DNA from 2 places in the Lactobacillus sp. HMSC08B12 genome. Region 2 is predicted to be linked to the other one. Evidence: predicted binding sites of a transcription regulator. Region 2 holds the regulator's gene; the other holds the start of a gene.
The links. Region 2 encodes LexA, which represses DNA repair genes until DNA is damaged. Its sites were predicted from a motif close to CNAACANNTGTTNG; they were not measured.

Region 1: a site for LexA is predicted at 1,513-1,526, ahead of recA (recombinase RecA). Genes of this name have one in related genera too.

Annotation. Positions count from the first base shown of each region.
Region 1 covers NZ_KV793126.1:15,686-19,095, forward strand. Annotated here, with positions in the region: gene HMPREF3168_RS02590 (helix-turn-helix domain-containing protein) at 1-781, shown strand, start outside; gene pgsA (CDP-diacylglycerol--glycerol-3-phosphate 3-phosphatidyltransferase) at 826-1,389, shown strand; gene recA (recombinase RecA) at 1,597-2,706, shown strand; gene rny (ribonuclease Y) at 2,855-3,410, shown strand, end outside.
Region 2 covers NZ_KV793184.1:32,233-35,642, reverse strand. Annotated here, with positions in the region: gene HMPREF3168_RS06820 (transporter substrate-binding domain-containing protein) at 1-471, shown strand, start outside; gene HMPREF3168_RS06815 (GRP family sugar transporter) at 572-1,420, opposite strand; gene lexA (transcriptional repressor LexA) at 1,620-2,240, opposite strand; gene HMPREF3168_RS06805 (DUF896 domain-containing protein) at 2,395-2,631, shown strand; gene HMPREF3168_RS06800 (YneF family protein) at 2,744-2,968, shown strand; gene HMPREF3168_RS06795 (ABC transporter ATP-binding protein) at 3,079-3,410, shown strand, end outside.

The sequences.
Region 1 (3,410 bases), on a different contig from region 2:
GGAAGTTGCCGAGAAAGCTCCTAAGGACGCCAAGTGGCGCAAGCTTGTGCCCCGCCTGGCCCTGGGCTGCGGGATCGCCCTTTTGCTTTTGATCGGGGGGATGGTCTTTGCCAACATGAAGAAGACCGGGTCAAGCAGCCAGAAGGAAAATGCTGGCTCCAGCGTCACGATTACTTCCAAGAAGTCTTCCAGCAAGAAGAGCTCATCAGCTTCTTCTTCATCCAAGAAAAAGAAGACCAGCTCAATCAAGGTTGCTTCACTTGGCGGCTCAAGCTACCGGGTAACTGGCATCAAGTCCAGCACGCCATTGGTAGTCCGGTCAAGCAAGCAAAGCATCTACTACTACGTTTCCGTTGACAACGTGATCACCAACCAGGGGACCCTGCAAAGCGGTGAAAAGCACACGGAAACTGTCAAGAAGGGGCAAACTTTGATCGTTTACCTGGGGACTGATACTGGCGTGACTGTAACTGTTGGCGGCAAGAAGATTCCGTTCACTCCAATCAACGGCACGACCCGTTTGACTATCTACCTGGGTGACAGCTCTGCTTCAGCAAGCAGCTCCGCGGCAAGCCGCACGACTAGCACCAACACTAACACCAATACCAGCACGAGCTACAGCAGCCGGGCAAGTTCCAGCGTGCAAAGCTCAGCTTCCAGCCGGCCAGCAGCTTCCAGCTCCAGCGTTCGATCAAGCTCACAAGCTTCATCCAGCGCTGCCCCAAGCAGCCAGGCATCATCTGCTCCATCATCATCTGCCGCTTCCAGCAGCAAGCAATAAGAGAAGAATGACCATTAATTCTTAAAAGTGAGGAATTTAAAGCAATGAATTTACCAAATAAACTGACTGTTTTCCGAATCTTTTTGATTCCTATCTTCATGATCCTGCTGATTGCCCAATGGCCAGCCGGCTCATTCACCCTGGCAGGGACTGAAATTCTGTGGAGCCGGGTGGTGGCCATGATCGTCTTTGCCGTTGCTTCCGCAACCGACTGGTTTGACGGCCACATCGCTCGCTCCCGGGGACTGGTAACCAACTTTGGTAAGTTTGCTGACCCGCTGGCGGACAAGATGCTGACCATGACGGCCTTCATCTTCATGGTTGCATTGAATCTGGCTCCAGCCTGGGTTGTAGCCATCATCGTCTGCCGGGAACTGGCTGTGACCGGCCTGCGCCTGATCGTGGTCGAAAACAACGGCAAGGTCATGGCGGCTGCCATGCCTGGCAAGATCAAGACCACCTGCCAGATGCTGTCAATCATCTTCCTGCTCTTTGGCGACATCTTCCACCTGGGCACCATCCTGCTCTACCTGGCTCTGATCTTCACGATCTACTCCGGCTACGACTACTTCCATTCTTCATGGGATGTCTTCAAGGGTTCAATGTAAGCATTTAGAAAATCACTATTCTTTAAAAATGAGTATCAGCAAGGTACTCATTTTTTATTTTTTAAGTCAGATTGGGGAAAAAAGGGCTTTTTTCTTGTACTAGTAAGTGGAGGAGAAATAGTTTGAACGTTAGTTCGGATTTTTCTTGCTTTTTACCAGGCCTTCAAAGTATAATGTTTAGTAGTAAGTTTCCAGGAGGGAAAAAATTTGGCTAAAGATGAAAAACAAGCGGCTCTTGAAGCGGCTTTAAAGAAAATTGAAAAGAACTTCGGTAAAGGCGCGGTCATGCGGATGGGCGAGAAGGTCGACACCCAGATCTCGACTGTTCCGTCAGGCTCACTGGCCCTGGACGCGGCCTTGGGCGTGGGCGGCTACCCGCGGGGCCGGATCGTGGAAATCTACGGGCCGGAATCTTCCGGTAAGACGACCGTTGCCCTGCACGCCGTAGCTGAAGTGCAGAAGCGGGGCGGCACGGCGGCCTACATCGACGCGGAAAACGCCATGGACCCGGCTTACGCTGAAGCCTTGGGCGTGGACATCGACCAATTGATCCTGTCTCAGCCAAACACTGGGGAAGAAGGGCTGCAAATCGCGGACACCTTGATCTCCAGCGGGGCCATCGACATCGTCGTGGTCGACTCCGTTGCCGCCCTGGTGCCGCGGGCCGAAATCGAAGGTGAAATGGGTGACTCCCACGTCGGTCTCCAGGCCCGCCTGATGAGCCAGGCCTTGCGCAAGCTCTCCGGGACGATTGCCAAGACCAAGACCATTGCCATCTTCATCAACCAGATCCGGGAAAAGGTCGGCGTCATGTTTGGTAATCCCGAAACCACCCCAGGTGGTCGGGCGCTGAAGTTCTACTCAACCATCCGGCTGGAAGTCCGCCGGGCGGAACAGATCAAGCAGTCCACCAACGTTATCGGTAATCGGGTCAAGATCAAAGTGGTCAAGAACAAGGTTGCTCCGCCATTTAAGGTAGCTGAAGTCGACATCATGTACGGGCAGGGGATCTCCCAGTCCGGCGAACTGCTGGACATGGCTGCTGACCAGGACATCGTCGACAAGGCCGGGGCCTGGTACTCCTACCACGGTGAAAAGATCGGCCAGGGCCGGGAAAACGCCAAGAAGTACCTGGAGGAACACCCGGACGTTTCCGAGGACATCCGGACCCAGGTCCGCAAGGCTTACGGAATCGATGCTGAATCTCTGGAAGAAAAGGAAAATCCAGAGAAGGTCAAGGAGCAGCGGGCTAAGAAGGCAGCTCCTGGCGAAGAGAAGCCAGCAGAGCCGGCAAGTCCGGAAAAGACTGATAAATAGGCAGTTTTTGGCCAATAAAAAGATTGCGAGCAGAAGTCTGGCAATCTTTTTTGTTTCCGCAAATGCAGCTAAGGAATTGACTTGACCAAAAATGTAACATATGATTAGTAATGTGCGAATAATTCTAAATACAAAGGCGACGTAACTCATGATGAATAATACTATATTTCTTCTCGCAACAGTCGCTGTAATTTTTCTTATTTCACTTGTCGTGGGATGCCTGATTGGTTATGCCATCCGGAAGAATGCCTGGGAAACCAAGGCGGAAAACGCCCGGCAGAGCGCGGAGGCAATTTTGGCCAAGGCGAAAGCCGAAGTCGAAGTAGCCAAGGCCGAGGTCCAGGCGCAGAAGCAGGCCGCTGAAGCCGTTAAGCGGGATGCTGAGACGGAGAAGAAGGCCAAGATCCTGGAAGCCCAGGAAGAAATCAGGGATTACCGGCAGAAGGTTGAAGACGAGCTGAACAGGCGCCGCGATGAAGCGGCCCGCAAGGAAAACCGTCTTCAGCAGAAAGAAGATACCCTGGATCACCGCAGCAGCCTGCTCGATGACCGGGAGAAACAACTCACACAAAGGAAAGACCAAATCAAACAGCAGGAAGAAAAAGCCGCTGGTTTGCTGGAAGAAGCGCACGGGCTGGTCGAGAAGCAGAAAGACAAGCTGCTGGAAATCTCCCGCTTAGACGAAGAAGAGGCCAAGAAGATTG
Region 2 (3,410 bases):
GTTTACTTTAACGCCAACGAATCCATGATCGTTAAGAAGTCCAGCAAGATCAGAAGCATTGCTGACATGAATAAAAAGGGAGTCGTGGTTATTGCCATCAAGGGGACCGACGTGGCCAACCAGGTGGCTAAGCTGGCTTCAAAGGCCAGCGTCAAGCAGTTTGACGACTACGGGTCAGCCTTCAACGCCTTAAAGGCCGGGCAAGGGGATGTCATGATCGACGACAACGGGATTTTGGCTGGTTTGATCGCTGATACCCCGGAATTCACCTTGACCAAGGCCTCTTTAGCTGAGGAGCCATACGGCATCGGGGTTGAAAAGGGCCAGACCGAAATGCGCCAGGCGATCAATCAGGCCTTAAAGCAGCTGCGAGCCAACGGAGAATATGACCAGCTGGTCAAGAAGTGGTTCGGCAAGGTCTCCGGCTTTGACGTCAAACATGCAGAAAGCCAGAAGGTTAAGATTCAATAAGACGGAAAAACTAATACAAAAAGTAAAAAGCTAGGAGCATCTGCTCCTAGCTTTTTAGCTAGCACGTAAATTATTTGTATTTTAGTATTTTGATTTAGATTTAAAGGATAGCGCCGACAACGATCAGGCAGAGGCCGGCAAGCGTTGCAACCAGTTCCTTGCCTTGCTTGCGTTCGCCCAGCAGAGTCATCCCGCCGATGGTGGAGATGATTACGCTCAGCTGGCCGTAGATGAAGGCGTTGGTCACCCCGTTGAGTTGAGCGGAGATGATGTAGGCGTAAGCTGCAATCCCGAAGCTGATGCCGGCAAAGAGGTCAAGGTAGCTGGTCTTTTCCTTGAAGGCAGCCTTGTTGCCGCTGAAGGTCAGGTAGATCACAGACCCCAGCAGGATCCCCAGGGTTTGCGGCAGGAACATGGATTCAGCGTCTGCCGTAATCGTCTTCGGGAAGGCAGAGTAGGCCAGGTAGCCGATCGTGGTCAAGACCAGGAAGAGGATGTCCTTGTTGGTGGTCTTCTGAGTGAAGCCGTCGCCCTTTTCAGTGTAGGCGGTCAAGATGACGCCGACCATGATGATGACCAGGGCAATGATCCCGAAGATAAAGTCGTTGCTGGTCTTCCATTCACCAAAGATCAAAGCCCCGATGATGGTATTGCCGACCAGCTGCAGGCCAGTTGAGATCGGCATGGTCTTGCTGACCCCGATCCGGGTGAAGGAGATGAACTGGCCGATTTGACCGATCGTCCATAAAGCACCGGACAGAAGGGACAGGAAGAAAACTGGCATGGAAATGGCCGGATGCTGGATTAAAGTCACGATGATGCCGACAATAGTCGCCCCCATGCCGACGCCGAAGATCTGGTTGGCCGGCTTGCTGTTTGGCACCTTGTTAACGATCCAAGGCATAACCCCCCAGCCGATGGCTGGCAGTAAGGCAATGATGATATTCATTAATTGAAAACTCCTTTAACTAATAATTTGTCGAATAGTTATTAGATTAACGGAGTTTCAGGAAAATGGCAATAGAAAACGCCATGAAAATGTCAACCGTTTTCAGAAAACGGTTGAAAAGGAAAAGATGCTTTGCATAAAACAAAACATCTTTTCAAAAAATATGAGCTAATCGAGCTTGCTGACCGGCAATACTGTATTAATCAATATTTGTTCTGTAAAGACCGACGACCTTGCCCAAAATTTGCACATGGTTCAAGATAATTGGATCCATGGCATCATTTTCCGGTTGCAGGCGGTAGTGGAAGTCTTCTTTAAAGAAGCGCTTGACTGTTGCTTCCCCGTCATCAGTCATGGCGACCACGATTTCCCCGTTCTGGGCCGTGGTCTGCTTGCGGACGATGACATAGTCCCCGTTCAAGATACCGGCATTGATCATTGAGGTGCCGTGTACCCGGAGCATGAAGAGCTCACCGGCATCACTGGCCAGGTTCGGTGGAAGCGGGAAGTAGTCTTCCACGTCCTGGACAGCCAGGATCGGCTGGCCGGCGGTAACAACCCCGATGACCGGAATGTCTTTAGGCTTGATGCCCAAGGCGTCAAGGCCGGCGTGGGTGATTTCCAAAGCCCGGGGCTTGGTGGCGTCCTTGATGAGGTAGCCCTTGCGCTCCAGTCTGGTCAAATGGCCATGGACAGTGGAGGTTGAAGACAGGCCAACTGCCGCGCAGATTTCCCGGACCGTCGGCGGGAAGCCGCGGTTTTCAACGGTATCGTAGATGTATTGCAGAATTTCTAATTGTTTTGAGTCGTGAGTTGCCATAGTTACTTTTCCTTCGTCAAAAATCTTATTGTCGGTTATTACTTATTTTAGCAAATATTCGGGAAGTTTGCAAACGGGCGTTCTGGGCTTAAAACTTTTTTTATTTTTGCAAAGCGAGTACACTATTCTTATCACTAGAAAGGCGGATATATATATGACAGAAGCAGATCAAGTCAGAAAAAGAATCAATGAATTATACAAGAAGAAGCAGGAAAGCGGCTTGACGGAGGCTGAAGAGGCTGAACGCAAAGAACTGCACAAGCAGTTTATCGCCAACTTCCGGGCAGGTTTCAAGCAGCAGCTGGACAGCCTGGTAATTGTTGACGATCAAGGCAAGGACGTTACGCCGGAGAAAGCCAAGCAAATTCAGAAGAAAAAGGTTCTCAGATAAGATTTATCCTTTAAAAATGGTCTGAAGTTTTGTAAGATAGTATTTGTGTGACTAACGAATGCATCTCCGCTGAGGCGGATAACAAATTAAGACCAATGGAGGTTTAGCGATAATGAATTTAGGTTTGGCGATTTTCTTGATTATTTTGGCAGCTCTTCTGGGTGCGGTTGCTGGTTTTTACGGTGCCCGGACTTACATGAAAAACTACTTTAAGAAGAATCCCCCGATTACCCGGGAAATGGTTGAAACCATGATGTCACAAATGGGCCAGAAGCCTTCAGCCAAGAAGGTCAACCAAGTGATGAACATGATCAAGCACCAGGCAGCCAAGAACTAGTCTAGTCAGCCATAGAGCGCTAGGGGAATCCTGGCGCTCTTTTTTTCGGGCTAGGGGGATTAGAAAAGAAGGAGAAAAAGATAAAACCCAAATAAAAGAGGGAGGAAAAAATGGATACTTTCAGCAAGCTGGGCTGGTTCTTTAAAGCCCACCGCAAGCGCTACGCCTTAGGGATCACGGCCTTAGTCCTGACTTCGGCAGCCAACCTGGTCCCGCCGCGGATCCTGGGCATGATGGCTGACCAGCTGGATACGGGGAGAATCAGCTGGCAGCAATTTTTTAGCTATGTTCTGGCAATTTTGCTGGCGGCTTTGGCCCTTTATGTCTGCCGCTATTTCTGGCGCAAGCAGATTTACGGCGGAGCGGCGATTTTGGAAAAAGAACTCCGCGGCCGGCTCTTCTGGCATTTTATGCAGATGGACCGGACCTTCTTTCAGCGCTA